3 regions of the Virgibacillus dokdonensis genome follow, and region 3 is predicted to be linked to each of the others. Evidence: riboswitches for the same ligand, from Rfam matches in the RefSeq annotation. Region 3 holds a riboswitch; each other region holds the start of a gene.
What was found. A riboswitch is a leader RNA that binds a small molecule or an ion and turns the genes downstream of it on or off. The one in region 3 is predicted to bind thiamine pyrophosphate.
Positions count from the first base shown of each region.

Region 1: another riboswitch for thiamine pyrophosphate. It lies ahead of B2C77_RS14490 (ABC transporter substrate-binding protein); the one in region 3 lies ahead of B2C77_RS06240 (thiamine phosphate synthase).
Region 2: another riboswitch for thiamine pyrophosphate. It lies ahead of tenA (thiaminase II); the one in region 3 lies ahead of B2C77_RS06240 (thiamine phosphate synthase).

Region 1 is NZ_LT745763.1:2,730,753-2,741,516, forward strand. It holds gene B2C77_RS14450 (alpha/beta hydrolase) at 1-270, opposite strand, end outside; gene secG (preprotein translocase subunit SecG) at 959-1,192, opposite strand; gene B2C77_RS14460 (alpha/beta fold hydrolase) at 1,389-2,303, shown strand; gene ptsP (phosphoenolpyruvate--protein phosphotransferase) at 2,546-4,258, shown strand; gene B2C77_RS14470 (TatD family hydrolase) at 4,690-5,469, opposite strand; gene B2C77_RS14475 (ABC transporter ATP-binding protein) at 5,472-6,206, opposite strand; gene B2C77_RS14480 (ABC transporter permease) at 6,251-7,015, opposite strand; gene B2C77_RS14485 (thiamine-binding protein) at 7,015-7,305, opposite strand; gene B2C77_RS14490 (ABC transporter substrate-binding protein) at 7,402-8,403, opposite strand; TPP riboswitch at 8,654-8,763, opposite strand; gene B2C77_RS21440 (DEAD/DEAH box helicase) at 9,372-9,521, opposite strand; gene B2C77_RS14495 (hypothetical protein) at 9,704-10,075, opposite strand; gene B2C77_RS14500 (hypothetical protein) at 10,234-10,764, opposite strand, start outside.
Region 2 is NZ_LT745763.1:3,096,659-3,107,422, forward strand. It holds gene B2C77_RS16080 (GNAT family N-acetyltransferase) at 1-33, opposite strand, end outside; gene B2C77_RS16085 (HAD family hydrolase) at 66-710, opposite strand; partial or broken gene B2C77_RS16090 (DUF6434 domain-containing protein) at 745-1,313, opposite strand; TPP riboswitch at 1,656-1,750, shown strand; gene tenA (thiaminase II) at 1,880-2,572, shown strand; gene B2C77_RS16100 (hypothetical protein) at 3,023-3,682, shown strand; gene B2C77_RS16105 (cysteine hydrolase family protein) at 4,006-4,560, opposite strand; gene B2C77_RS16110 (hypothetical protein) at 5,016-5,498, opposite strand; gene fba (class II fructose-1,6-bisphosphate aldolase) at 5,904-6,773, opposite strand; gene iolD (3D-(3,5/4)-trihydroxycyclohexane-1,2-dione acylhydrolase (decyclizing)) at 6,828-8,744, opposite strand; gene iolC (5-dehydro-2-deoxygluconokinase) at 8,763-9,740, opposite strand; gene iolB (5-deoxy-glucuronate isomerase) at 9,996-10,764, opposite strand, start outside.
Region 3 is NZ_LT745763.1:970,513-980,667, reverse strand. It holds gene B2C77_RS06260 (ThiF family adenylyltransferase) at 5-1,024, opposite strand; gene B2C77_RS06255 (thiazole synthase) at 1,021-1,785, opposite strand; gene thiS (sulfur carrier protein ThiS) at 1,789-1,992, opposite strand; gene thiO (glycine oxidase ThiO) at 2,159-3,268, opposite strand; gene B2C77_RS06240 (thiamine phosphate synthase) at 3,252-3,863, opposite strand; TPP riboswitch at 4,045-4,155, opposite strand; gene B2C77_RS06235 (DinB family protein) at 4,466-4,927, shown strand; gene B2C77_RS06230 (acetamidase/formamidase family protein) at 5,058-5,957, opposite strand; gene B2C77_RS06225 (HAD family hydrolase) at 6,243-6,908, shown strand; gene B2C77_RS06220 (SCO family protein) at 7,369-7,956, shown strand; gene B2C77_RS22330 (hypothetical protein) at 8,175-8,300, opposite strand; gene B2C77_RS06215 (PTS sugar transporter subunit IIB) at 8,683-8,967, opposite strand; gene B2C77_RS06210 (PTS galactitol transporter subunit IIC) at 8,969-10,155, opposite strand, start outside.

The DNA.
Region 1 (10,764 bases), 1.8 Mb from region 3:
AGAAACAGCAATTTCTCTATACCCCAAATCTTTTAAATGCTGGTATGCTTCTAACACATCCTCCCACCACTCGCCTGGTGTCGATTGAATTAAGTCTTCAGGCGGTAACCCATGCCCTCTGTAGATGGGTGCATGACTAGTATACCCGCGTTTTTCTAAATATCGCCCTAACATACGGACGTCTGCAGAATGTCCAGTAAATCCATGTAATAATAATACGGCACGTGGTCCTGCTTCAAAAGTAAAGGGTTGAGGTTGTTTTATTTTCATGATTGATAACTCCTTTTCCTGCTTTAATACAATTACCTATTTTCGTTTATTGTAAACTCCTTATTGAAACAAGTTACTCCTTTTTAGTAACCTTGCAGTTTTAATATACTATTTCATCAACGAATACGGCATAATTTATTTTAATCGAATTAGAACCCTTTTAACAAAACTTCTGTTTTTTATTAAAAAGCTTGACTATCTTTAAAGTCCTTATGGCGATAGGATATCGTCGTTTTTCTTAAGATAAGAAACAACCATGGCTTGCCAAGACCGCGAGCCGCCATCTTTCATGAAAAAACTTTTGCTTTATAATGTTTAGATGCTTAAAATACTGTCAAATAAATGAGTTAGATAAGTGTAAATAGAGTTGTTTTTTCATACAAACGTATTAAATGAGGTGCTTTGGATAACGAAATATCCAGATAGCCAAGTCTGGCTCCATCTCCCAGCAACGAGGCGACTTTACTCCATTGCACTAAGCTAAGTCATCATCGGTTCGACGTTAAGAGGAAAGCCGACTAAAAACAGGTGTCCCTCGCCTTTGTTCTACTATAGATCCTAAAACGTTTAATACTTTCCTGTAGTGCAATGAAAAGAACGAACTTCTCAACATGAGCCATAGACTTTCTAATAATAGAATAAAACCCTTACCTGCCAATTTAGAAGCGGTAAGGGTCTAAAATATCATTTATTGTAATACATAGGCACTTAAAAATGCTAATACAAAGAAAATGACCGCTGTGACAATTGTTCCTCGATGTAATACAAGATCAATTCCCCTTGCTTTCTGCTTACCAAACAACTGCTCAGCACCTCCAGAAATAGCACCTGATAAACCTTCACTTTTTCCAGATTGTAGTAGAACTAATATAATCATTATAATTCCATCAATAACTAACAATACATTAACTATTCCAAGCATAACCTCAATATACCTCCTGTAACAGATAAGCAACCACATCGTACACTTTTCCCGAATTTACAAGTATGCTTTGGGAGCATACTTAGACTTACGTATAACTTTAGCATAGTTATAGGAAATATAGCAAGCCTTTTTAAGTAGACGAAGAAGAAATTTACAATTATGATAGAAAATAAGAAATGGAGGCTGATGTCATATGAAACAGCAAACTTTTTGGTACCAAACCGATGATCATACAGACGTATTTATTAAAAAATGGGAACCCGCTTTTCCTGCAAAAGGGGTTATTCAAATTGCTCATGGCATGATGGAGCATATAGAAAGGTATCATGATTTTGCTACTTATTTAACGTCTCAAGGGTTTATCGTTTATGGAAATGATCATAGAGGGCACGGAAAAACTGGTGAAAAACAAGGTATGCTTGGTTATTTCGCTGAAACAGATGGCTTTTACAAAGCGGTTCATGATCTGCGCCAAGTATCGGAACTTATTCAGACTTCTCACCCATCTTTACCTGTATTCTTATTCGGACATAGCATGGGGTCTTTTTTTGTCCGCTCTTATATCCAATCTTACAGTAATTCCATTTCTGGAGTTATTCTTTCTGGAACTGGATATTATCCTACAACTCAATTAATAGCAGGGCAACGTTTAGCATCTCTCCTTCCGCCGAAAGAAAAAGCGGTTTGGATGAATAAGCTTGTTTTTGGTTCATTTAATAAAAAAGTAGATTACGCTCCTACTGGATTTGAATGGTTAACGCGATCAACAGAAGCAATTGATAAGTATATGAAAGATCCGTACACTGGATTTATTCCAACCGGACAATTTTTTTACGATTTATTTACCGGTTTGCGAAGTATTCATAACTCGAACAATTATCTACAAATACGGTGCGATCTTCCAGTACTATTGATTAGCGGGGATCATGATCCAGTTGGAAATTACGCAAAAGGCGTTTGGAAGACAGCTGAATTTTATACCAATTGCGGTTTAACTCAGATTGTGACAATGCTATTTGCTAACGGTAGACACGAGCTGATTCATGAATGGAACAAACAGGAAGTATATGAAGTGATTATGCAGTGGACGAAGAAAGCGATTGCTTAAAACGCTATTTATAAAAGTTTTGCTCATAAACACTTTTATAGCTCTATTTACACGCCTGTACATTGTCATGAACCTTAAATATACTGGATAAAAATACATGGAGTGGAAATAATACACATAATTCACTGCTTTTTGCGCTTGTTTTCGACAAAGTTTTTAAAATCTCTTTTAATTGCTTGTACGTTCCTACACAAGCAGTTAAAATAGATATGATTGATACAAAGAAAGGTTGGAAAATGATTATGGCTAACATTCAAGGAATTGCTGCATCTTCAGGTATCGCTATTGCCAAAGCATACCTATTAGAAACTCCAGACTTATCATTTGAAAAAATCACGACAGCTACCCCTCAAGTGGAAATAGAACGACTTGATAAAGCACTTGAAATTTCCAAGCAAGAATTAGAGCAAATTAAAGCTCATACGAAAGAAAATATTGGTGATGAGCATGCGGAAATTTTTTCTGCTCATTTGTTAGTACTTAGTGACCCTGAATTGATTAATCCTATGAAGAATAAAATGAATGAAGAAAATGTAAACGCAGAAGCTGCGCTAGATGAAGTTGCTACCATGTTTATCGACATGTTCAAAAATATGGACAATGATTATATGCGAGAAAGAGCAGCAGATATATACGATGTAACAAAGCGTGTTAAAGCCCATCTATTAGGGGTTACTTTCCCAGACCCTGCATTGATTGATGAAGAAGTAATTGTAATTGCAAAAGACTTAACACCATCCGATACTGCGCAATTAAACAGAGATTTCGTTAAAGGCTTTGCGACAGATATTGGTGGCCGTACATCCCACTCAGCTATTATGGCAAGATCGCTTGAGATCCCAGCAGTTGTTGGTACAAAAGAAGTGACGAGCACCATCCAAAAAGATGATTTAATCATCGTTGATGGTAATGAAGGGGTTGTAATTGTTAACCCAACGGAAGAAATAGTCGCAACTTATGAGAAAAAACAAGAAGAATTTGCCAAGCAAAAACAAGAGTGGGCAAAACTAAAAAACGAACCTACATTAGCTGCAGATGGCGAACAAGTAGAACTAGCAGCAAATATTGGTACACCAGATGACGTACTAGGCGTTTTAGACAATGGTGGGGAAGGTGTCGGCTTATACCGTACAGAGTTTTTATATATGGGGAAGAGTCAGCTCCCAACAGAAGAAGAACAGTTCACGGCATATAAATCCGTGCTTGAGCAAATGGATGGAAAACCTGTTGTTGTTCGTACTTTAGATATTGGTGGGGACAAAGAGTTAAACTACTTAGATCTCCCTAAAGAATTAAATCCATTTCTAGGTTTCCGTGCCATTCGTTTTTGCCTAGATAATGAGCATGTATTCCGTCCACAATTACGTGCATTACTACGGGCTAGCGTTTATGGAAATCTAAAAATTATGTTCCCAATGATCGCTACGTTGGAAGAGTTTCGCCAAGCAAAAGCCATTCTAATGGATGAAAAAGAGGCTCTTTTAAAAGAAGGAAAAGAAGTATCCGATCATATTGAAATAGGGATCATGGTAGAAATCCCTTCAACTGCCGTTATTGCAAAACAATTTGCAAAAGAGGTAGACTTCTTCAGTATCGGTACAAACGACCTTATCCAATATACGATGGCCGCAGACCGAATGAACGAACAAGTTTCCTACTTGTACCAACCATACCACCCAGCCATTTTAAATTTGGTAAACAATGTTATTGAAGCTGCTCACAGTGAAGATAAATGGGTAGGCATGTGTGGGGAAATGGCAGGAGATGCTATTGCGATTCCTATTTTACTCGGTCTTGGTTTAGATGAATTCAGTATGAGCGCTACATCTATTTTACCTGCACGTACACAAATACGTGACCTAGATAAAGGAAAGTTAGCATCCTATAAGGACGAACTTCTTTCTATGAGCACCGCTGAAGAAGTGGTCCAATTTATTAAAGAAAAAACAGAATAAGTTAGATAAAACCGCAGAACGCTTTCGTTTTGCGGTTTTATACTACTATTTTAATATGTCTTTTGTTGTCATCGTACAATTGCAAATGCGTTTTCGTTTTTCTTCATTCCCTCCCCCTGCAGGTCTACGGTATACAGGGCTAACTAAGAAACACTATTCGCATCTTTTATTATTCATGCTAATAGCCTACGTAGTACTTTTCATCCTCCCTTCTCCCCTAAGTGAAGAAAAATTTTTTAGTAGGACTGTTGTTATTACATTTTCCCTGTCATGGTACTATTTCCCCGTCTCATTATAACCGCTTATAACTAACGACTATTCCTTTTTTAGTACGCTGGGTATTGGAAAGATATTTTCTGTTATTTAAGATAAAAGCATTTTATTTGCCCACTTATTAGTCTGTTTTTCTCATTCAAGAAAAATTGTTTTGTTTAAAACAGCGAGAAAAAATAACTTGCATTCGCGTATAATTGCTTATATACAACTTCTAATGGTGCTGCTTTCAGTTGTGACATTTTATGTACTGCTCGATGAATCATACTGGGTTCTGTCATTTCGCCTGCGAACGGCCCTTCAAAAGGCCACGGTCCATCTGTTTCCACCATCATATGCGTTAAGGGGTACCTTCGTACAAGCTGTTGGATCTCTTTTTCATAGCAAACATCTGGCGTAATCGATATTAAATATTCATTTTCTATCATCCGTTCTACGGTTCGTTTACTGCCTTTGAACCAATGAAAATGTGCTTTTTGAATAGAATGCTTTTCTAATAGATCACATACGACATCTGCATCTTCATAAACGGCATGCAAACTAATTGGTAGGTCAAGCCGCTTGGCTAGCTTTATAAATGCCTCTAGGACTTTGATATAAGCTTCTAATTTTAATTTTGGATCTGCTTGCCGTTTATAATATGGTAAACCAACCTCACCAATAGCGACCACTTCATAATGGTGCTTTTCGATATACAGCAACAAATCTGCCAGATCTTCCTCTGTTGGAAGGGTTTGCTCAGGATGAAAACCAAACGCAGGCTTCACCCTTTCAAATTGTTTGTGTAAATCAAGATTTACTTTGCAAGATGGTAAGTCATAGGACACGCTAACCATTGCTTCTAGTTTCGTTCGCTCTGTTTGCTGGAGGATTTGTTGTCGTTCCTTTTGTTTATACATGTCTAGATGGATATGTGCATCGATAATAGCTACATTCATGCTTACTCCCTCAATTCATAATAAAGCTGTTTTTTATAATCTAAAAAAGATTTGCTTAACACAAGTTCCTCTTCACGTGGTCTCTCAAAGGGGATAACAAGCTCCCTTTGAATCCTTGCTGGTTTATTTGACAATACAAGAATTCGATCGGATAAAAATAATGCTTCTTCAATATTATGGGTAACAAACAAAATGGATCTTCGATGTTTTTCCCATATAGATAGTAACCACTTTTGCATTTCCGCTCTCGTAAATTCATCCAAAGCAGAAAAAGGTTCATCTAAACAAATCATCGATTGTGGACTCTTCATACTACGAAGAAAAGAAACACGCTGTTTCATGCCTCCTGACAATTCATGCGGGTATGCTTGCTCGTAACCTTGTAACCCAGCTTTGGCAATCATTTCCCGTGCTTCTTCTTCATCTGTCTTGCCAAGAACAATTTCTTCCCCAAGCAAAACATTTTGTAAAACCGTTCGCCATGGAAAAAGCGAAGCGTTCTGTGGCATATAGCTAATATTTCCACGTAATCCCGAAATATCCTGTCCATTTAAATAAATAGCACCTGTATCTGGAGCGGTAATGCCACCAATTATATTAAATAATGTACTCTTCCCGCTCCCTGATGGACCTAATATAGACACAAACTCACCATCTTGAACCGAAAAAGAAAGTTGCTGTAACACTTGCTGATTACCAAACGATTTACTTACATTTTGTACGTCTAATTTCCCCATTTCATTCTCCTTCTTCCATATCGCAATGAAAAACTATAGCGTTATTATTCATCTTCTTGAGCAGGCGCTTTTACCACTTTTCGTTCTACAAAAGAAAGCAGTCCAAAAAACAGTAAACTTAACGTGACAATAAACAAAATCGCAACAAATACGCGATCCGTTCGAAACGATGAGGAAGCAAGTGTCATATAATAACCAATTCCCTCACTCGCACCAAGCCATTCGGAAATAACTGCCCCCATTACACTATAAGTAGCTGCGATTTTCAAGCCACTGAATAGGGATGGTAAGGCATGTGGCCATTCTAATTTGAAGAAGATTTGCCGTTTATTGGCACCAGCCATTAGCATATAATGATGTAATTCACGACTTGTTTGTCGAAACCCACCCAAAGTAGCTATCGTGATTGGAAAAAAACAGACGAGTGTAATCACAATTAATTTAGGTAATATGCCAAAGCCGAACCAAACAACGAGTAATGGAGCTAAAATAATGATTGGAATATTTTGTGAAATTATTAATAATGGATAGATCGCCTCTCGTAAAACTGGCACTAAATGTAAACAAATAGCAACTAGGATTCCAACACTACTGCCAATAACAAATCCTATCACAGATAGTTGAATGGTTGCCCAGAGATGATGATTGTAATCGCTCCAGCCAATGATGGTTTCTTGCCCAATAGATGTAGGGGGAGGCAAGATCCATTCCGGAACCTCAAATAGCTTACTTGCTGTCTCCCAAATGATAATCAAAAGGATGAGGACCAAAGCTGGCCGCCATCCTCTTCTCAATACATTCCTATCCATTACCGATATTTCTCCGTTAACGTATCCATCGAAGCCCCTGATGGCTGGAAAAATATCTTCACTTGCGAAATAACGCTTGGACAACCTAATTCTTCCATCCGCTGGTTCATTTTCTCCACAATCTCAAGCAAGTTGGATAATTCCCCTTCCATCGTCGTTTCCAAAGGGCTTACATGATAAGGAACCCCAGAAGCATCAATAATCGCAATCGCTTCATCTACATAAGGAATTACATCTTCCCCGTTTTTCGTTTTTGGTATAATTTGTACACTTACAAGTGCATTAGCCATGACGTCTCCTCCGTTACTTCTGTTTTGAATCTAAGTGTTCGCCACAAAATAATGTGACGTTTGCTCATTTATTGTTTAACGAATCCTTGCTCTTGCTTAGTTGTTTGGTAAAAATTCATTCGTAAACGCTTTTTCACTGTCAAGAGGCTTATCAAGTAAATCATTGTCATACATCCAGGTCGAATAATTTTCCCATACTTCTAGTTTTTGTTCGCCCCATCTAGCTGCATCATCTTGATACTTATCCGCTAACCATTTTTGACTTGCCTTTACTAAGTCTGCGTCCAAATCAGGCTCGGCTTGAATTAAAATCTCGGCCGCTTCATCAGGGTTTTCAATTGCTAGTTCATACCCTTTTGTTACAGCAGCTAAAAATTGCTTAATCGTATCTGGGTCTTCTTCTATCATCGTTTCATTGGTTGCCAATACTGGCGTATAGTAATCTAATTTTTCCGTATAATCAGTAAGATAAACCATATTGATCTCTTCATTTCGAAGTTCCGCTTCAATGCCTGTCCAACCATAAAATATCCAAGCAAAATCAATATCACGTTCTACCGCAGTAAAGAAATCGGTATCGCCCATATTAACAATGTCCACTTTCTCAACGTCAGCATCATCTTGCTTCATCAACGAGCTAATTACTGCTTTTTCAAGGGGGGCACCCCAGCCGCCATACGTTTTTCCTTCGAAGTCTTTAGGCTCGGTAATATCTTTTTCCTTTGGCGAGGCAAATCCAGACGTATTATGCTGAATAACTGCTGCAATTGATACAATAGGGATATCTTGTACTCTTGCTTCCGTAATCCCTTCTTGGTAACTTACACCAAAATCAGCCTTACCAGAAGCCACTAATTGATCAGCACCTGCTTCTCCTGGCATCTTAATATCAACATCCAATCCTTGCTCTTCAAAGTAACCTTTTTCCTTCGCTACATAGAGTCCTGTATGATTCGTATTTGGCGTCCAATCAAGCACTACAGAAACTTCTTTTCGTGCTTTATCTGCTGATTTTTCTTCTTTACCTTGCTCACTGTCATTTGCATTGCATGCTGTTAGTAAAACAATGAGCAAACTAAGCATAATAAATCTTTTCAATCTGTCTCCTCCTCCAGTATAACTACAGCTATGTAAGGTGCAGAGAATAAGGAAAACTTTATTTCACGATCGACTTAGCTTTCCCTTCATTGATGGATAAATAACCTGATTGGGAAGTCTAGCAACAATCCATTCTCTCTTAGATTTGTTGTTGATATTGGATGTTTATCATTTTGAAAAGCACGCATGAGTTTAAAAAAAGCCTTAGGCGATTACGTACACCTAGGGCTTTTTGCACATGCAAATGATACTTTCTTGTCGACATGTTCCCTACGCTGGTTTTACCCAGATCAGGTTCTAAGAGTCCGTATCTTAAGGATACAATCTCAACCAGCAACACTGGTCCCCCTACAACGCTTGTATGCTATTATATAGTTGTCTTTCCATAAGTAACTATGCCATATTTGAAGGGATTTAGCAAGTTTTACTGCCCCCTAATAACGTGTCTTCAAGCTCTGCGTATATTTAATCCCTGTAAAACAAGAATTTCTCTTTTCAATTCCTTTAAGTCTATATCATCTACCGACTTTTCCAACGGAACATTCCATTTCTCTTATTGTTCAAGACCCTCTTCTAAATAATTTTCTGTATCTAGTTTCTTGATTTTCCTTAAAAATCTTGAACGTTCCTTATCGGTTTGTTTATATAATTTAACCAACCTTTTATATCTTCTTTTTAAGGATAAATAGAGTTGCCTCAATAGATGAGCTTAGTCTTCTTTGCAATAACATCATCGCAAATGCCGTACTTTGACTACCATTATTTATTGCTCGATTGAAATATTGAGTTCCATATTCCGTTACTGCATCATATAACTCTAAAATAAAATGGAATTGTCTTTGACGTACGTTTTGGAAAAATCAGTGTTCCATTCAAAATTGCTGAGATTTTCTTTTAAACGTCTAATGTTTCCTGGATTGGCTCATCCATACTCATACTAGAAAAGACGTCTTCATCATTTAATTCCATTAAATGTCTGAATTTTCCTTATCCTCTTTATGTGGTGTTGCGGTTAACAACAGACAATGTTCCGATTTTCTTAGCAATGCTTCTCCCAACTGATAGAGTTTTGTTCTAAAGGTTTTCTTCTTAGCAGTTCCTTGTGTATAAGCAGCCATTTTATGAGCTTCGTCAATTATTATTAAGTCAAAAAACTAGCTTCTTGCATAAGTACTCTTACATCATCACGTATATCCCAATACACGAAGCTAGACAGCAGGAATTTCCCGCAAAAGGGTTTTTTACTCCATATTCATTTACCACATTCCGATTGATAATGTGAAAATGTAGACCAAATTTCTCACTCAGTTCTGCTTGCCATTGTTTCCAAACAAAAGGTGGAACTAGAATAAGAATACGATTGACGACTACCCGTGCTTTTAACTCCTTCATCAGCATACCTGCCATAATTGATAATTGTTTTACCTGCACCTGGGTCGTCTGCTAGCAAAAAACAGGTCTGTGGTACTTGAAGCATTCTGCCATATACTGCTTCTATTTGATGTGGAAGTGGCAATAATTTTTCATTTCCTAGTGTTCTTGTTCCGGAAAACCTCATTTCATTTTCAAGAAGCAAGTATTGAATATAATTTAGTACATCTGCTGCCTGTATATAGTCATTCTTTTTCGAATTCAGTTGTTGGAAGTCTTTTATCCTTTCTTGTTCCATCATTAATTCATAATATTAATTTGTATCACGTCCAATTGCTTCCAGGATACAAAAACCTTCAACGAACTCACAGTTTTTTATTTCTACACCCTCTGGAAAGTATGTACTTGATACGACATCTCCTCTTTTAAACATACTAAAAAACCTTATTCTGCGGGTTTTTATATTGGATTTCTTTCAATTACTAAATCTTTAACTCCTTGGCGATAAAAAGAAAATGATTTTCTTTCCCGTAACTCTGTGATATTTAGTTCACAGTTAAACGGGAAAAATAATGGATGATTTTCGATTAAATCTACGTGTAGTGCATCACTATCCAATACATTTAATAAAATTTGCACGAAGAATGATTGTATCAGTGAACTAGTAATTATGATCTTTTCACTTATAGTATAAATACTTTTACTTACTGGTTGAATGATATTCCAAGCCTTCATACTTCCTAATACCGCGCTAGTTGCAACCTCAACCCGTCTTCGGTCACCATATGCTTCCTTCATCCGATTGTTAATTGCTTTACTTGAAACTTCGTCTTGTAATTGAAACAGTCGACCAAATTCATTCGAAACATCTTTGAAAAAGGGGTACGCAGCAATCGTTAATCCCCAGTGTACAAGAAGCCTCTCTTCATTTGTTAATTGACTAAATTCCTCCAGAATTTCGTCACGAATTGGTTTCAACTCATCATCAAC
Region 2 (10,764 bases), 2.1 Mb from region 3:
AACTAATAAAAGTCGTTTCGTTTCAATTTTCATGATTCCCTCCAATAACAACAAAAGGAGCTAAATTACGAATATACAAGTTGCATGACTTCATCTATTAGATGATCAGGTTTTTCTTCCGTCAATTGTTCTCTTTTATGACTCCCCCAAGTCACTCCACATGATGAAATAGCAGCAGCTTTAGCCATTTGTAAGTCATATATAGCATCTCCTACCATAACCGTCTCTTCCTTTTTTAAATGATACTGTTCAACGATGTTTAAAATACCGTCAGGATGCGGTTTATAATGAGATACTTTGTCTGATCCTATAATATCATGAAAATAAGTACCTATGTTTAAACTTTGTAGATTCCGTTTTAGTACATCTGTCTTTTTACTTGATAAAACAAATAACAATTTTTCCTCTAAAACCATTTTATGTAACACTTCTGGTATATTCTTAAAAACGGTTAGTAAATCGCTTTCTAACTGTTTATACTGTTCACGGAAAGTTTGCAATAAAAGCTTATACTCATCTTTCAATAACTCTCGATCTGCCATTTTTTTAAAAGATGTTTCAATTGGGATTCCCATATAGTGTTCGATAGTATCCGCAGACGGTATATGTAGTCGTAACGCTTTAAAAGCATTCTGTGTTGCTAATACACTGCATTGCTTTGAATCTGCCAAGGTTCCATCAAAATCAAATATAATATTTTTATAGTTCAATTTGTACACCCCCCTCTTCATCCATAAACCTCAGTTATTTGTTTGCCGTATATTTGTTACTCCCTGGACGTTGCTTTATGTTGTTCCAAGCTTTAATTGCATCTTCCCTACTTTTTCCTTTATTAGCCGGATCTGCAAAAAGTCACGAATAAATTGATTATATTCAAATTGTGGAGCAATCGTTTTCTTGTATGACGGATCTTTCTTTCATTCGCCCTCCTCATACCACGCTTGAACAACATCATGATACGTGTTACCGACATTTTCTTTAAAATAGTTTTGAATATACGTAGAGAAGTGAAAATTCGGGATAATTGTTTTAAAAAAAGCCCGCACATGCTGACTACAACGATGATTTTCCGTAATTACAGTATCTAAGCTTAATTCGTCTTTTGTTTTTGCTTTTTTAGTACCGCTTCTTTTTCGGATTGGCTTTTTTACCTCACCTGTACGCAAGAAAGTTTCAATGCGGTCTGTAAGTTCTAATTTCGATCCCGAAGTACGAATGCCATTTTGCTTACAAAATAATTGTAACTCTTCTTTTAACCAATAGTAGTCTTTGAAAGTTTGTACATGAATATCTTTCGTTAATGCTGGTCTCAATTTTCCATCTCCTAACGATTACATCTATTATAGAACATTCGTTGCTTTATATCCACCCGCTATAACAAATACAATTAGTATTAGAACAAAGACTCGGGGCGCCCGTTTAGCAACGTAGCGAGTGGAGCGAATCAACTGAAGTTTTAGAAATCACGGTGAGGCACGAACCCATGATGACTTATCGTAGGGCGGATTCATGAAGTCGCCTAGTTGCTGGGCGATGGAGCGGGACGTGGCTCATTCGGTTATTTGGTTATCCCATAGCATCAAATTTTTATACTTTCTTATCTCTTGAAAAATAAAGTTGACTTTGTATGACACTATGATATGCTTCAAGTATAGTATTTCTACTAGGGGAGCCCCACTGGCGGCTGAGACAACGACCCTTAGAACCTGATCTGGTTTGTACCAGCGGAGGGAAGTGGAAAACTACTTAACAGCGTTACCTGTTTCATTTTTATATGTATGGACAAAAAGTCCTTTTACACAGATAGGTTGCGTGTATTAAGTATATCCCTTTCTTCCTCGAGCAATGAAAACATGTATGTATGAGGAGGAATTTTTTTATGTCATTTACAGACACATTACGAGAAGTAACCGCAAAGAGTTGGGAGCAAAGTGTAAAACATCCATTTGTAAAAGGGATTGCCAAAGGTGATTTATCCCTAGACATTTTCAAGTATTATATTTTACAAGACATTTATTACTTGAAGCACTATGGAAAAGTCCATGCCTTGGCAGCTACATTAGCTGAAGATTTTCAAGTAACAGCTATGCTAGCTGACAAAGCAAAAGGAACTGCACAAGCAGAGCTAACCGTTCATAAACAGCATGCAGAAATCTTAAACATCACAGATACAGATTGGGATCATTTCAAACCAGCCCCAACTGCTTACGCCTATACATCACACTTATATCGCGCTGTAGCATCTGGAAGCCTAGGTCAAGCTATTGCAGCCATGTTGCCTTGTTATTGGTTATACGCAGATATCGGAAAAACGTACGAAAATGCAAAACCAACCGAAAAAATCTATCAAAATTGGATTGCTACCTATGCAAGTGACTGGTTTCAAGATTCAACCAATGAACAGATTCATTTGCTTAATCAAATTGCATCCGAATCTACGGAGAAGCAAAAAGAAAAGATGAAAGAGCAATTTATCATTGCTAAAGAATACGAGCTTGCCTTCTGGGAGATGTCCTATATAAAGGAAAATTGGTTCTCTGACAGACATTGGCATGAGCTTTCGATGGCTTAAATAAATACAAAATCAGTGAGAGAAACCTATCTTTCACTGATTTTTTAATGTATAGAATTATTCCTCTTCTCCAGAAAATCTGTAAGTTCCAGGTTAATGATTATTTTTTATCATCATGAACATATAGAAAAATTGAACTACAATGGACACAACGAAATTTTTTCTGCATAATAACGATATATCCTAATTTTCAACTTACTACAACATGGATATAGAACAGATAATAATTGTTTATAGCTAGGAATGAATTCACTCTATATCCAGTCAAAACTATATTCTAGCCGAAAATAATTATCTAACATTTATTAATTTTGAAGGAGCGTTAATATGAACACTCTCCCCCTTTTATTAAGAAAACTTGTTACTTCTTACATACTAACTATCTTTATTGCTATCTACTTTGCAATCTTTTATCTATTCCCAATAGAATCAGCTTCCTATTATTTAGAAGTGGACTTTTTAGGGTGGACTTTCATTTATAGCATTTATATTTTTCCTGTACTGCTTTTATATGGAAGTCCTATTTCAATTATAGTAGAGCTCATTCATAAAAAAGGCATCTTTAAAAATAGATGGCTTTACATTCTATTACATAGTTTATTTGGAGGATTTTTCGGTATTATTGTGGTGACTCTTGACTCTTTTCTTTTTAATTGGTTATTCATTTTATTTGGCGCATTTCTGGCATTATTATACGCTGTGATTGATCGCATTCTCTATATAAAAATAAAAAGCAAAAAAGCAATTTGGATTAGTCTATCGTTTCCAGTTATTATATTAGCATTCATGTGGGGTGGTTTTCAATTTGCATCAGAGCCTCTCCCTCCATTTACTGCAGAAGATGCTATAAAATTTGCCTCAGAAGGAGATGAAATGCTAGCAAAATTCCCACAAAAAGAAGGTATTTCTAAAGTGAAAATTGACGGATACCATATAATTCAAGAAACAAAAGCTGAAATTATTGATGATGATACTTATATCCTATATTTTTTTGAAACATGGAGTAAAAATAGTGAAAGCGATTCATTTTCTGTTTCCTATAAGATAGACCGTAATTCTTCAACTTTGCACAACTCAGATTGGAACTATAGCCGTCCATTTGAATATTAAGTCTATCTAGTTTGGTAAATTTAAAGCGTTGGAAAACAGATTTTTTCTAAGAGGACAATAGATAAAGTGAACCTCAATGAGTGGTTTTCTCATCCCCCACTGATGTTAGTACCGCAAGGGTATCACCTAAAGGCAACTGAACGAATCGGGGATTTGGGTGCTGTTATCTCCCACTTAGACTTGATCAACTCACATCTCCAATTTTTGAAGTGGGAGGCTTACAGCACCTTATACCCGGATAAAAACCCTGGCTGCACCATTTTCTAAATTATTTGAGATAAACGAAAGGATTGCATAATTGCACCTTGTAATGAAATACTTTTTTATAAACTGTTAATTAGTTGCTCCGTTGTCCGTATCGTGGCAAATTCACCATGCAATGTAGCCAGAGATACATTATGTATAGTTTCTGCATCATAATATCTATTATTTTGATCTTTCAATCCAAATGCTGCAGTAGCATCTGAAATCAGATATGTATCAAACCCTAAATTACCACTCATTCTTGCAGTCGTTGATACACAATGCGGTGTAGTCAATCCCGTAATTACAACGGTTGATACTTCATTTGCTTTTAATTGTTCTTCTAAGTTAGTACCAATAAAACTACTGTTTACTTTTTTTGTAATGATAACTTCCCCCTCGATTGGTTCAACTATTTCTTTGATAGCAAAGCCTTTATTCGCCATATGAAATACGGAATGAGGATTATCAGACGTGTGTTGTATGTGAATTACTATCCACTTCTTTTCTCTCCATAATTGTAGTATTTTTCTCATATTATCTTCTGCATCTTGATTATTTCTCTCGCCCCATTTTTTATCATCAAAAGCCTTTTGTACATCGACCAAAAGTAAAGCTTTTTTCTTTTCACACATAAATTTCTCTCCTCCTAATGTTTTATCTACCATTTTTATTCTTATTTTAAATAAAAATTTTACATATTTTACAAAAAAAGATAATTAAAACGACTAGGTAGTGTAGCTACTTTTGAATATCTTCTTGTACATCATTAGGACAATTAAACTGTCGGTTGGGTTTCTATTATTCATTGTACTTCCCCTTCCTTATCTACTTTTAGCCTAATATAATTATTTCAAAATTGCTATCTTTTTTGTAAAAATCTAGGCAGAGTACCTTTATTGCCATAGATGGATCCCTTTATGGTTTAATTTGCAATATCCCCCACCGGCATTCTCCTAACTTATACTTATTGAATACAATAATAAAAACACCCAACAGTTAGTTTAATATCACGCTAACTTCAGGGTGTCCTCATCTATATTGTTACTTTATCATGTAAGAATTCAAGCAAAAGTAAAATGAAATGAACCTATGCACATTCCTTTAAAATACAAATTCCATATTGCTTTAGTTCCTTATGGATCACAGGACTATCAGCTATACCTTGACAATAACTGTATTCTAAGAAAACGGCATACATACTGTTCCATGCAGCCTCTAATTCGGTAAGTAAATCCTTTTGTTCCGTAGTAGTTAACGCTGCTTGTAATTGCTTGAAAATGTCATCAGCATGATCTTCTTCTTTTTTTAAATTTGAGTTTGTTAAAGCATTACGGTAGGCAACTTGGTGAATGCGCTCAACAAAAACGATGTTATTAAATGCCTTTCGTAATATATGCTGCTTAGCATCTTCTGTTTCTTTTTCGTCCGTAAACATATATCCTTCTTGTTCATCACACAGCATTTCTTCTGTTTGCTTCACGTGAAAGAAATTATACATGTCGTTCCATTCATTTACCGAATTAAAACAACCCGATGTTTCTTGAAAAACAGTCAAAGTGCTCGCTTTCATATTGCATCCCTCCATCAAAGTTAAGTTACCTTATTCCTGGCACATGCCTTCTACCGTCATAGATTTTGCATAATTCCAAAAATTATTCATTTGAAAAGTAATTTAGAGAATTATACAATATTTCACCTCACTATAATTAAATTTTCAAAATTAATCTGTACAATTATACTAACATATGTTCGTTTTTTTGCACAGTTAAACCTCTTAAGATATGAAAGCTTTTTTACCTATACCCACCTTCGTTCATAGGTGGATTTGTTCATCCTTTCATCAACAATTTCTTGATTAACGCCATAAAATAACCGCAGAAAGTCACAAAAGCAAATTCGACTTCCTACGGTTACTATGATGTTTCAAGTTTAGTTAACTATAAGTTAAACACAAAACAAGCATCAACGATTACTTCTATTCTACTTTTTTCATTGCTTTATTACTTGAACCAAATTCTTGGATTTTTTCATGTACTGTTTCCTTCATTGCCTGTTTACTTAACTCCAATAATTTCTTTGGCTCATATACTTCTGGATTTTCTACTAAACTTTGTTGTAGTGCTTCTCTCCAAGCTATATTCATTTCAGTATTAATATTAATCTTAGCATGCCCCAAGCGTATTGATTTTTGCAGTTGGTCTAACGGTATTCCACTTGCTCCATGTAAGACAAGTGGGATTTCAACTTCTTTAGATATTTCAGCCATCTGCTTAAATCCTAGCTTTGGTTCACCAACATACTTCCCATGTACAGAACCTAGTGCAGCGGCAAGCGCATCGACTCTTGTTTTCTCCACAAGCTCTACACATTCTCGTAAATTGGCATAACAAATATTGCCTATTAGACCATCTTCATAACCACCAACCGTACCAATTTCTGCTTCAACGGATACACCATTTACATGTGCATAGTCTACTACTTGCTTCGTATTTTTAATATTCTCAGCAACTGGAAAATGGCTACCATCGTACATCACAGAGCTATATCCAGCGTCAATCGCTTCAAAACATCTTTCTACACTTTGCCCATGATCCAAATGTAATACAACCGGAACAGTAATTTGTTGAACTTCCATTAGATTACGAACCATATCAGAAATTAGTTTGAAACCACCAAGATAATCCACCAATCTATCCGAAGAAGCAATAATAACAGGAGCCTTTGCCTCTTGAGCTGCTTCTAATATAGCTTGTGGCCAAATAAGACCATTTATGTTAAAATGTCCTACAGCATATCCTGCTTGTTTAGCTTGAGGAAGTATATCATTTAATGTTACTAATGCCATGTTCATTTCTCCTATTTAATTTTACAAAGCTTTCTCTTTTACTTTATTTATTCCTTAATACCCTTTCGCCTGCTTCATTGCTTCTTGCTTATTTTGAAATGCCTTATTTATACTTTCCTTTTTAGAAACTTCAGATAAACCGACATTCCACCAACTTCCCTCATAGCCATCTGACATTGTTTTTGGAAGAACTTTAATTTCAATTAATGTAGAATTTGGTTGTTTTTTCGCATCTTCAATAGCTAGTCTCAATTCATCAAGATTACTTATTTTATAGGTCTTAGCGCCGTAACCCTCTGCTACTTTTGCATAGTCTATGTTTAAAATTGTACCAGCTGCTGTTCTAAATTCTGTTCCTTGGTTTGCGCACCCGTTACCCATTTGTAGATTATTAATACAACCAAATCCAGAGTTATCAAATAGAATAATATTAATTTTTTTATTGTATTGAATAGCTGTAACAAGTTCCGAATGTAGCATTAAGAAACTCCCATCACCAACAAAGGCATACACTTCTTTATCTGGTTCGGCTAGACGTGCTCCTAATGCACCAGCAATTTCATACCCCATACAAGAGTAACCATATTCCAAGTGATACGTATTAGGAACGACCGGATTCCATAATCTTTGCATATCTCCTGGTAATGAACCAGCCGCCGAAACAACAATGGCGTCTTCATTAAGCGATTCATTTAATGCAACAAATACTTCTGTTTGCGTTAGTTCTGTCTGTAAAACATTTGCGTATTCGTTTAACTTTTCTTGTGAAAAATGTCCGTCTATTTCAGGAACAAAATCTTTCCGTTTAAATTGAACATTTGCTAAACGCTTTCTTTCATCTAGCCATTCCCTTTTTAATTTTTCTAATTGCGTACCATAATTTGCCTTATATCCTTCTAATAGTGGCGCTAACTCCTTTAGTGTCGCTTTGGCATCACCGACAACTTGAAATGCGTCTAACTTATATGCTTGCATACGACTTATATTAATGTTAAGGAATTGACTTTTTTCCAAATTAAACAACGTTTTAGAAGAAGTGGTGAAATCGGTATATCTTGTACCAATACCAATAATTAGATCTGCCTCTTTAACTACCTTATTTGCAGCAGATGTACCTAAAATTCCTAGTCCACCTAAATTATTTTTGAATTGCCACTCTACAGTCGATTTCCCAGCATGTGTTTCTACTAATGGAATATCATGTCGTTCTGAGATGTGGATTAATTCCTCTCTTGCTTCTGAGTACTTACAACCACCACCAACAACAATTACTGGTTGATGACTGTTTTTAATTCTTTCTACACTTCCTTCCATTTCACGCTTTGTAGGTACTGTACGGTTGATATAATGTACGCGTTTTTGAAAGAATTCAATTGGATAATCGTACGCTTCCCCTTCTACATCTTGAGGTAAGCAAATCGTAGCTGGCCCCATCGTAGCTGGATTGGTCATTACTTCAAACGCTCTGATCAAAGCAGACATTAGCTGTTCTGGTCTTTGAACGCGATCCCAATAACGCGAAACGGCTTTAAATGCGTCATTTGTTGAAATAGCAATGCTTGACTCTTGCTCTATTTGTTGTAATACTGGATCTGGCTGTCTTGTAGCAAATGTATCTGCTGGTAAGAATAAAACAGGAATCTGATTAGCCAAAGCTGTGCCGGCAGCTGTTATCATATTCGCTGATCCTGGTCCAGCTGAACTAGATAAAGCATAGATCTTTTTACGTAGGGATTGTTTAGAAAAAGCAATTGCTGCATGAGCCATCCCCTGTTCGTTTTTTCCCATAAAGGTTTTTAAGTGGCCTGCGTCTTCTTCTAAAGCTTCCCCAATTCCAAGAACATTGCCATGGCCATATATATGAAAGATACCTTCAACAAAAGGATGTTCTTTGCCATCAACAGATAAATACTGCTGGTTTAAAAACTTTATTAACGCCTGGGCAGTTGTTAAACGAATGGTTGCTACCATAAAATCTCCCCTCCATATCTATTGGGACTGATCGTTGATTAAATCCTCAATCTCTGAAACGGTTGGCATCGCTTCAGAAGAACTATGCTTACTAACAACAATCGCTGCTGCTGCACTAGCATATTTTAAAGCGGTTTCTACATCTTTCTCATTAAATAACGCATAAAGAAATGCAGAAGCATAAGCATCTCCAGCACCAAATGTCTTTAAAACTTTGGTCTTGTAAGCGTTTGCTTTATATTCTTTTCCCTCTTTACTATATGCAAAAGATCCTTCGACACCGTGTTTAATGACAATTAATTCAGGCTCATATTTAAATAATTCCTTTACAGTATCTTGATTATCTCCTGCTTCTTTTCCCTCTAACATATCAAATTCATCACGGGTACCGATGACAATATTCGATTTTTGTGCTACTAATGTGTAATAAGTGGATACTTCTTCCTCTGATTTCCATGTGTATGGACGGTAGTCGATTTCAAAGATAACTTTTACATTGTTTGCTTTTGCGTATTCAACAGCAGTTAATACAGCCTCTCGAGAAGGACTTTGTGCAAGAGCTGTTCCAGATACTAAAAGAACTTCAGACTCACGGATATATCTTTCTTCCACCTCTTGTGGTGTTAAATAAAGATCTGCTACATTATCTCTATACATTAAGATAGAACATTCACTAGGACTCTTAATTTCTGTAAAGGCTAACCCCGACTTCCTTCTTTCTTGATCCGACACCATTTGCGATGTATCTACACCTTTTCCAGCCATATAAGTCGTTATAAATCTTCCGTGCTGATCATCGGATACTTTTCCAATAAACCCAACATTTAGCCCTAAATTTGACGTCCCAATAGCAATATTTGCTGGAGAACCACCGACATACTTTTGAAAAGTCATAGTTTCTTCCATTGGCCGATTATATTCAACAGCATTTAAATCAATACACGCTCTACCAATAGCGATTATATCCATTTTTTTATTTCTTTTTTTTAACCTCATGCTCTTATCCTCCAATTTCCAATTAGAAAGTTTGTTCACCTAGTCACTACAGATAACTGTTTCCCATATGAAGAGTATATGTGTAATAAAATGAAGCTTTATCTTTCATGATTTACTGCTGTGCTAGAGGCGCTGTGATCTCCCACTTAGATTTGTTCAGCAAGCATCTCCAATTATTGAGATAATAATGTTACAGCGCCGTCCAGATATATTATCAATTCATCTACACCTATTTCTTAGGGGGATGAATGCGTATTACTTCCTCTTTAAAATCCACTCATGATCTAAATCGTTATGAAACTTCCAAATCTTTTTAGGACCAGCCATGACATTTAAATAATAGGAAGTGTAACCATCTGGCACTCCAACAGGGTGATAGCCTTTGGGAACGGAAACTACATCCCCATGCTCTACACTCATCGTTTCATCTAAAGAACGATCATCTGTATACACACGCTGGAACACAAAGCCTTGTTCAGGGTCTATTTCATGATAATACGTTTCCTCTAAAAATGATTCTTCTGGCAAATTATCCTGATCATGCTTGTGAGGAGGGTAACTTGAAAAATTACCCTCATCCGTATATACCTCTACAACTAGTAAACTACTAGATACAGCTGAACTATCTGGTAATATATTGTGTACCATTCTTTTATTCTGATATTTCCCTCGATGCTCTACAGAGTTATCAGCTGCCCGTATCACTTGAGCTTGCCGTTTTTCTGTTGCAGGTGCATAGCATAATGCTATCTTACAAGCACTTTTTGCAGCTATTTTTAATGTAGAATCCTTTGAAACATAAACACTATCTGTCGGTTTCTTTTCAAATACGGAATCGCGTGTTCCTAATTCTTCAAACAGTTGATCTCCTGTTTTTACAGAAGCCTTTCCTGTTAAAACAACAATACATACTTCTTTATCAGTCAATTCTTCAGCATAGGTCGCTTGTTCATCCAACTGAATGAGTTTAAATGCGACGTATTTTAAATCTGAATTTCTTTCATGAACATCTTGCAAAATAGTA
Region 3 (10,155 bases):
TCTTTTAAGCTCCAATATAACGCTGATATAACTTTTTAGCTTGATCTACGTCACTTACTCCGTGAATTAATGTTCGACCATCTTTAAACACAACAAAACGGTTTTTTTTAATCGTAAAAATTAATAATTCCCCATTATCTTTCATCGAATCTGAAAACGGTTTTAACTGTTTCGCTAAGGAAGGAATAGACAATTTATTGGTTTGTGCAGGGCGTACTTGCACCGTGTCCCTTCCGCAAAGAACGGCTGTCTGTATTCCTTGTTGTTTCATTAAAAATGGGTACGTTGCCTTCGTTGAGCAAGACGGACAATGCGGATTGATTAACGAACTTACATTCACTGATACATGCTTTCGTTCCCAAACATCAAAATTAAGCAGTTCTTGCGACATTTCGTGTCCGGTTAAATATTTCAAGCATTCTGCCGTTTGATATGCCGCGGTAATTTGAACAGCCGGAGCAATCACTCCCACCGTATCACAGGTTCTCCCTTGCTGCGGAATTTGATCAATTAAACATTGTAGACAAGGCGATTTCCCAGGCATAATGGCTAAAACAATGCCATAACTCGTTAAACATCCTCCATATACCCAAGGTACACGCCATTTGGCACAAGCATCATTAATAATAAACCGCGTATTGAAATTATCCGTTCCATCAATTACAAAATCAGCATACTCCATGAGTGCTTCTGCGGTTTCGGCTGCAAATTCTTCAACAACCCCTTCAATCCTAATGGATCCGTTAATTGCTTGTAACCGCCTAGATGCCGCTTTAGCTTTCGTATGAGCGTGCGCTGCATCTTCTTCTGTAAACAACTGTTGTCTACTTAAATTACTCCACTCCACATAATCGCGGTCAATGATGGTGATTTTCCCAACACCAGCACGAGCTAACATTTCCCCATTTGCACTTCCTAATGCACCAGCTCCAACAATAACGACATGCTTATTAGCTAGTTTTTGTTGGCCCTCTGTTCCAATTGGAGCAAATAACTCTTGTCGTGAATAACGCTGTTTTATCATTCTATCATCGCCGTATCTGGACTACTTTTGGTTGCATATGTTTTTTTCGGTATTCTTCCTGCTTCATAACTTAATCGCCCTGATTCAACCGCAAGTTTCATCGCCTTTGCCATTTTAACCGGATCATCCGCTCCAGATACAGCCGTATTTAATAATATTCCGTCAGCGCCTAATTCCATGGCATAACTAGCATCACTTGCTGCTCCAATCCCCGCATCAACAATAACAGGAACATTCGATTGCTCAATAATAAATTGCAAATTTAGCGGATTTATTACTCCTTGCCCAGAGCCAATTGGAGAAGCGCCAGGCATGATTGCGTGTACACCAGCTTCTTCTAACTGTCTTGCTAATACGACATCATCCGATGTGTACGTTAAAACGGTAAAACCTTCCTCAAGTAACAGCTTAGATGCTTTCATTGTTTCAAATGGGTCTGGTAATAATGTTTTATCACATCCAATTATCTCTACCTTAATCATATCACAGAGTTCAGATGCTTTTGCTAAACGTGCGATCCGCACTGCTTCTTCTGCCGTTTTAGCTCCAGCTGTATTCGGCAATAAGGTATATTTCTTTAAATCTAATTCTTCCAATAAATTTGGTTCTTTTGTGTCAAAAATATTCATTCTTCTAACAGCAAAGGTTAGAATTTCTGCTTTTGATATATTTACGGCTTCTTTTTGTACTTGGAAACTTGGATATTTTCCCGTACCTAACAATAATCTAGATGCAAATGTTCGCTCTCCGATTTGTAACATTGGTTAACCTCCTCCTACAAAATGAACAATTTCAATTCTATCTCCGTCTTCCAAAATCGTCTGTGGATAATCTTTTTTGCCAATAATTTCTTTATTTTTTTCTACTGCTGCTACTTTTTCTTGTATGTCATAAGCTTCCAACAAATCAAGCATTGTCATCGTCTCTTTGGCAAAATGCAATGTCTCTCCATTCACATGCAGTTCCATACCATATCCTCCTCTCTTTTTTAACAATATAGAAAACGATAAAGCTATGGAATCATCATTCTAGCAAAATGTAGACTCCCCATAAAAAAACTTGACCAGAAGCTAGTTTTTTATAAAATACATCTTCGCCTTAATAGTGCGTATCTTCGGAAATATTTTTCTGGTTTTAGCTATTAACCATCGCTAAACGCTGGGGAGACACTAGGTTTTCTATAACTTTTTGGTTTTGATTCATTATTAGGTCACCAATTAATTGCGCAGTAGCAGGCGCCAACAATACCCCATTTCGATAATGCCCAGTAGCATAATAAAGACCTGGTAAGGAAGGATGCTCTCCAATAACAGGTATCCCATCTTCTGTTCCAGGTCGCACACCTGTTAAAAAAGAATCTATCCTAGCATTTCGAAAAGATGGAAAAATAGTATTAAAATGTGTTAGCAAAGATTCAATTCCTCCCACAGAAACATAGGACGATTGATTATAGCGTTCGGAAGTTGCGCCAATAACATAGCGACCATCTCGTTTTGGTACAAGGTAAAAATCCTTACAAAAGAGTGTCTGTTTTAACTGAATACCGCTAGAAATAACTGATAAACATTCCCCCTTTACTGGTATCATTGGATTAACTAGCCCCATTGCTGTAAACCATCGCCCACTCTCAGCCCCTGTGGCAATTACTACGCGCTCAGCTGTTATCAAACCTTCATCTGTATCCAAGTGAAAAGTTTTGGCTACGTGGTTTATGTTCCACACATGGCAATCCTCTCTCTCCTTGCCACCTTTTGCGATAGCCCCCTGTTTAAAAGCTTCACAAACTCGTGAGGGTTCCACATGCCCATCCGTCTCCATGTAAATGCCAGCAATCGCTTCTTTACCTAACATGGGAAACCATGCTTTCAGTTGCCTTGGGTCCACCCATTCTAAATTCGGGAAAGCTTGTCGCTTTAATTCCATTGCTTGTTTTTCCTGTTCATAAAAAGCAAGCTCCACCATGCCTCCAGAAGCTAACTGAATATCGATAGATGTTAGTTGATACAATTCCCAATTTAATTCCTGATACATATCTCTACTAGATTGACAAAATTTATAAAACTCATTTGCATTACTATTCTCCGTATGTACACCTAACATTCCGGCGGCTGCATTTGTCGCCTTTCTTCCACTTTGCTGTTTTTCAACAACAAGGGTAGTTACATTATTTTTATTTAAGTGATACGAAATAGCATGACCAATAATTCCACCGCCAACAACGACAACTTCATAATGATCCTTCAATTTTCTCTACCTCCTTACGTAGGCTCATAGCAGCTGTCTTTGGACAAGATGCACTAAAAATCCCCGACATGACAGCAACACCTGTTACCCCAATATCTTTAAAGTCGGATACTCTATCTCCTGTAATCCCACCAATTGCAATGACTGGAATTGTAATTGCATGAATGATCTGTTCCAATTGGTATAATCCTCTTGGTTTTATACCTGGTTTACTATCTGTTTGATAAATATGTCCAAACATCACATAGTCAGCCCCATTATTTTCAGCATATTTTGCCGCTTCCAAAGAGTGAACAGAACGCCCCACTCTTAAAGAGGGAAATAAGCGCTTTATCTCCCCTATATTTGTGCAGTATTCAGGCATATGCAATTGATTTACTCCCGTTAAAAACGGAATTTTAACATGCGTATGAACACAAAGTACTTCTTTTGGAGCACCGCTGTTTATTAATTCCTGCACAAATTGCGAATATTCAAATCTCGATTTCTGTTTTTCTCTTAAAATGATGTGATCTACGAAAGGAGCAATTGCTAGTATTGTATTGATTAATTTTGTCTCTTCCGTTTCTCCATTCGTTACCGCATATAATTGCATTAGGTCCCCTCCCATTCGTTTAAACAGTTTTATGGAGAAATTGAAGTCTTTTTATACAACACATCTTAACATGAAAAGCGAATGCTTTTCATGAAAGGTAGAACAAAAAATGTCACTTTCTCCAACATCGGAAAAAGTGACATGTATGCACATATATAGAAGTAAGACTATGTACAGTAAAATAGCCTTACAGTCACTTTCCTCCGCTGGTTTGTTAGCCAGTTCAGGTTCAAAGAGTCCCAACGTTGTACGTTGATCTCAGCCATTAAAAATGGCACCCCTAGCGATTTCAAATATTCATCATTTTTATTATCTTCTACCTTACAGCACATAAAACCATATGTCCAGCAATTTCCTTCCATTACCTTTAAGGTACATAAAACTTCTGTTCAAGACTGGAAACATGTCTAATAACTCTAAGTGTCAAATCCTCGAGCTACTATTTAGTATTATATTTCTACTAAATTCACTTTAGGGATTAACAATGAAATCAATGTAAAAAATTAAAACAATATTTCTTATACATATATAGGTATAAAACTATTCATCTTGTAACTTCTCTGTTATACTAATCTCAAATTGAGCAATTAGGGGGATGAAAAATGAGTAAAGATTTAATTGAACAATTTGCGTTGAATCGTAACATGCTGTTTATGGAGCTAGATAAACTAGATGAATCACTAATTGACGAACAATTAGACGAACTAAATAATACGGTACATTGGCATATCGGACATATTTTAACTGTCGCGGAGCAATTTCTATTTGGTTTCCCAAACCAAACAAAGCATTTACCAGAGGAATTTATTTCTCTATTTGGAAACGGTACAAAACCTGCTGATTGGCCAGAAAATGTCCCATCCCTTGCAGAATTAAGAGAAAAACTGCAAGAACAAATGGAGCGTGCTATGAAACTGGACACGGAATATTTTGCTATCCCATTGGAAAAACCTTTTCTAGGGCAAGATACAATCGGCGGACTAGCAAAAGTTGCTACATTCCATGAAGCCCATCATACTGGTCAGTTACATACGATTCATTTAATCGCTGCAAAAAGAAAATAACTTGCACTTGTAGGGGGATTAGGGAGTTTTCCCCCTACGATTTCTCTCAAGAAGACCCATTAATTTTTGTAAGCTTATTTTTTCCTTTTCTCTACCTCTTCTTCACATAAAAATCATGAAAAATTATTCTCTACAGTAGTTGGTAACCGTATTTATCCAGCACCCACACCGGAAGTTCCATTCGCGATGTCATGAACGGATCAACAATTTGGCAAATTTTTAAATCTGCTCCCACAGATAGAAACATTGCTGCTTCATGCGCTTCCATTTTCAGTACATTCACAAGAAAAGTATGCATATGTTTCGTTGCTTGTTTAGAAGCTTCATCTAGCGTTTCACGAGACGCTATCGTCATCACATGTTTGTCATCAGCTAAAAACGGAAGTGGATAAGGTTGTCCTTTAATCAAGCTAACTTTAACTGTAATTTCAGCAGCAATCTCTAATCCACAAATAACTACCTCACCATCTCCCATAACTGCGTGTACATCTCCCATTGCCAAAAGAGCCCCTTCTACATTTACCGGTAAATAAAGGGAAGATCCTATTCCAATTCGTTTACAATCCATATTTCCACCGTGATCTTTTGGCGTTCCTGTTGGCACATCTTCATCAAGTGGAGCAGTTCCAATAACCCCAATCATAGGTTTTATCGGTAAATGTAAAGTTTCATTAAAAATAGCTTTCCCATCATTTATCGGAATAATTTTTGTTTTTTCATCAGTAAAACTACCTGCTAAAGCCCCCATTTCTGGCGTGATGGACATTACGCCTTGGTTAGCGATTTGAATATCCAATATATCCACTTTTAATGTATCTCCTAGTCTGGCGTCTTCTACAAACAACGGTCCTGTCGCTGGATTAATTTTATCCCACCCGACTGTGTGGAATAAATCGTCTTCGCTTTTCATTTCATTACTAAAACAATCGTACGTTTCAAATAGAATTGTTTCTTCTGAAAAAACTGTTTCAACAGGCTTGTTCTTTGGTGACATTGACAAAATATAGTTTTCCTTCGCAATTTTTTTCACTTACGTATACCTCCTAATTCACAGCATCATTTGTGACATCTCTTCTATGTTAGCTATGTTTATTATACTACTATTCACCCCCTCCCTTTCACCCAAATGTTAGCTAGTTGCTCTAATCATTGCTATAATAAACATGGATTTTCTAAACTTGAAGTGCGTTAATAATCAACCTGAAAGATTAATACACGCACTTTCTACAGAAGTTCCGTCTGTGTATTTTCATTACTAACTAAGAACAGTACTAATAAAGTACAAACATTTTACATTCATTTAGGAGGATATACAATGAATCAACTAAAATTAATGATTTTTGATATGGACGGTTTACTATTTGATACGGAACGGATTGCCTTCCAAGCCTTAAAAAAGGCGATGAAAAATGCTGGGTATAACCTAACACTAGACATATACCGTAAGATTATTGGTGCTGGAAACCAAGAAGATGAGAAAATATTAAAAAGCGTATACGGGGAAAAATTTTCCTTTAACCTCATAGTGGAAGACTATCTCTATGAATCTGAGAAAGTATTAAAAAACGATGGCTTAAAAATAATGAAAGGTGTTCCAGAACTTCTCAATATGTTAGATGAACGAAAGATTAAAAAATGTGTTGCCTCTTCTAGTTCATTAGAAACGATTGATCGCTATTTGACGATGACAAATTTGAAAGCTAGATTTGACTTTTATATGAGTGGGGATGAAGTAACACGCGGAAAACCTCATCCTGATATTTTCCTTGAAGCATGTAAGCGCGCAAATGTAACCCCCGAATTGGCAATGGTGCTAGAAGACTCTCCAAATGGTTTAAGAGCTGCTTATCAAGCAGGCATAAATTGTATAGTAGTACCTGATTTAGTCGAACCTGATGAAGAAATGTACATCAAAACGTATCGAGTAGTAGATAGTTTAGTAGAAGTCTGCGATCTACTCACTGCACAAGAATCGGTGTAAAAGATACTGCAGGAATTGCTGTAACGAAATAATAGATAACTGAAATATACGTTACAAATGAACCGAGCTGTCCATATCAAAATCTATTACAAGTTGTCATTTTTCCTTCACATATCCATATTGCGATGGAAGTGTTTACTTGGTACAATTTTGTTAAACTATGTTTTATATTGTTAACAGATGTTAGAAGGGTTTTTGAAGAGTTAAAAGTGGGAAAGAATGTCATGATCTTCATTGTTGGAAGTTTTCTCATCACTTTAGGATCGTTCGTACTACAAAGGTATGATCAGAACCAACCCCTCTGAATCAGGGGATGTAGGTGCTGCTATCATCTAATTACACTCGTGCTCAGCAGACCTCCAACTCTTGAACGGAGAGACAAATTACTTGAATTTGAAGCTCTAAAATAACCTTTTAAACATCAAATATACGTGGGGGTAACAAGACGGGAAGGAAGTTGATGATGAAAAAGTTTATAGGGGTTGCTTTACTAGTATTAGCTGCTTTTCTAACAGCTTGTGGTGGAGCAGAAGAAAAGATTGAACCAAATATGTCAGAAGAAGTAATGGACTTTACGTATACTACGCAAGATAACGAAGAACTTTCCTTAGAGGACTTGAAGGGGAACTATTGGATTGCTGATTTTATTTTTACAAATTGTACAACCGTATGCTTACCGATGACATCTAATTTAGCAAAGTTACAACAAAAGACAAATGAAGAAAATATAGATATTCAATTTGTCTCTTTCAGTGTCGATCCAGAATATGATACACCTGACGTATTAAAAGAATACGCTAAAGAATACCAAGCAAATTTAGATAACTGGACCTTTCTAACAGGCTATGATTTTGAGAAGATCAAAGAGTTTTCTATCAAATCATTTAAGAGCATGGTCGCTCCCCCTCCTGAAGGCAACGATCAAGTAACACATGGTACGAGCTTTTTCTTAGTTAACCCTGAAGGAGAAGTCTTTAAAAAATACAACGGTGTACAAGCTGATAGTATCGACACCATGGTTAATGATCTAAAAGAATTAGGTTTATAATATGGATAGGGGAGAGAGCCTAGTATAGGATGATATTAGGCTCTCTAAATGATTTACCATCCCTCGTTCAATAATACATTTTTCCGCAATTCATTCAGAAAGTAGCATACTCTGTTGCATCCTTGTGCAAAGTTGTCATAATAAATCACATCTTAAGTTTCCCGCTATCAGAAACAGATCGCCAAAAAACGAATGATAATTATTTTAATTCAGCATTTTTATTCTGCATAGATTTCACTTTGCTCCTCCCCAACTTCTTGATCGCTTCTAAATAGGAAATGCGCTACCAAAAAACCTAACAACGAACTACCAATAATAAATTTCAATTGCAAGAATTCTATCATTCATTCGACGATAACGGTGAACCAGTTGGAGCTACTTTTATCGGCAAACCTTTTCTAGAACAAGATCTATTTCAAATTGGCTACGCTTATGAACAAAAGACAAAAAATCGTAAGGCTCCTAATTTGTAAAAGAGTTATTTGCGTAATAGGAGCAACAAAATTCCCACTTCTACAATAATGATAGTAGTGGGAATTTTTTATCGTCAAACTATGATATATGTTCGGAGGGGAGTATTCAATACATGAGACTTCCTTCCAACCGCATCGTTTGTTTAAAGCCTGAGAAAGACAAGACTGATAGCCCATTCTCATCACGTAAGCCGTAGTTCTGCTTGTACGATAAACTGTACGATCATTCAGCAGATTATATCTATTTCTATTCTCAGCTAAATACTTTTTCACGAATTATTTGATACATTTCCTCTACCCCTATTCCCGATATGAATGGCGTACCGTCAATCACATAATCTTTCATTTCATCAGGTACAATAGTCGTTGAGATAACAAAATCATACATATCATATTGATTTACTGCTTCTGCTACACTAGATTGAAAAAGCGATACTTGATGTATCAGCTTTTCTTTTTCTAGCCATTCACGTATTTTTTCTTTCACCATTGTAGAAGTTGCAACCCCAGTACCACAAATTACGAGTATTTTAATCATTTTATTTCCTCCAATAGGAATTATTTTTATGTTTGCGTCTCTTTCGTCTGTTAACATAGAAGAATAAACCCATTATAAATGACCCAAAAACTATAAAACTAAACCAATGCATCCTTCCTGTTAGCCAAATGAAAGGAAAAGTTGTCCACACTGCACCATCTACAAGCGAAGAAATCGCCCCATAATTTCCCATATTAAAACCGGCACTCATTGCTGTCGTTGTTACTAAAGGAGCTACCCAAGTTGCAATATAAAGACCAATGCCAATATAAAAAGCTCCACCAATAACTGTCCGAATTATATTACCTTTAAAAACAGGTACCATTAAAGCGATAAGAAAAGGAATCGTCGCTAAGTCTGTAAAAGGTAACACTTTATTACCTGGTAATATCACGGCTAAAAACAGAGTGATGGGCACTAATAACAAAGAAGCTGATAAAACGGCTGGATGCCCCACCGCTAAAGCACTATCCATTCCAATATATAAATTCCTCTCTGGAAAACGTTGCTTCATATAATTTCCAGCGGCTTCTGAAACAGGTGCAAGTCCTTCCATTAATAAAGCAACCATACGTGGTAATAAGACAAGCACTGCCCCTGTCTGCATTGCTAAAATTAACGTATTTTTAAGGTCATATCCTGCCAGTACACCAATAAATAAACCGATGACCACCCCCATTACTGTCTTATCACCAAACACACCCAGATGTTTTTGAATGGAAGCTTGATTTGCCTGTAGCTTATTAAATTTAGGAATCCGATCAAATACGTAATTTAAAGGTTTGGCTACGATATAAGATGGAGCAGAAGCCCCATGCGGGAAAGTAATCTGTTTAAATCCATAGTAGGATTGGATATCCTTCTGAATCCAGTCACCAAGCAAAAGCAATACTATATGATGAACAATCATTACTCCAACAGCCATAGCGAAATGATTGGTCAACGCCAAAACTAATGAGGCTGTAAAAGAAGTATGCCAAAAATTCCATATATCAATATTTAGTGTCCGAGTAAATCCGATCGATAATAAAAGTAAATTGATAGCAATACCTATCGGAATCGTCAAACTTCCTAGAACGGTTCCATATGATATAGCTGCAGCTGCTGGCCAACCAACATCAATAATGGTGAGCTCTAAACCATATTTGTCAACCATAGCTTCAATTGCAGGCCCTAAGCTGTCACCTA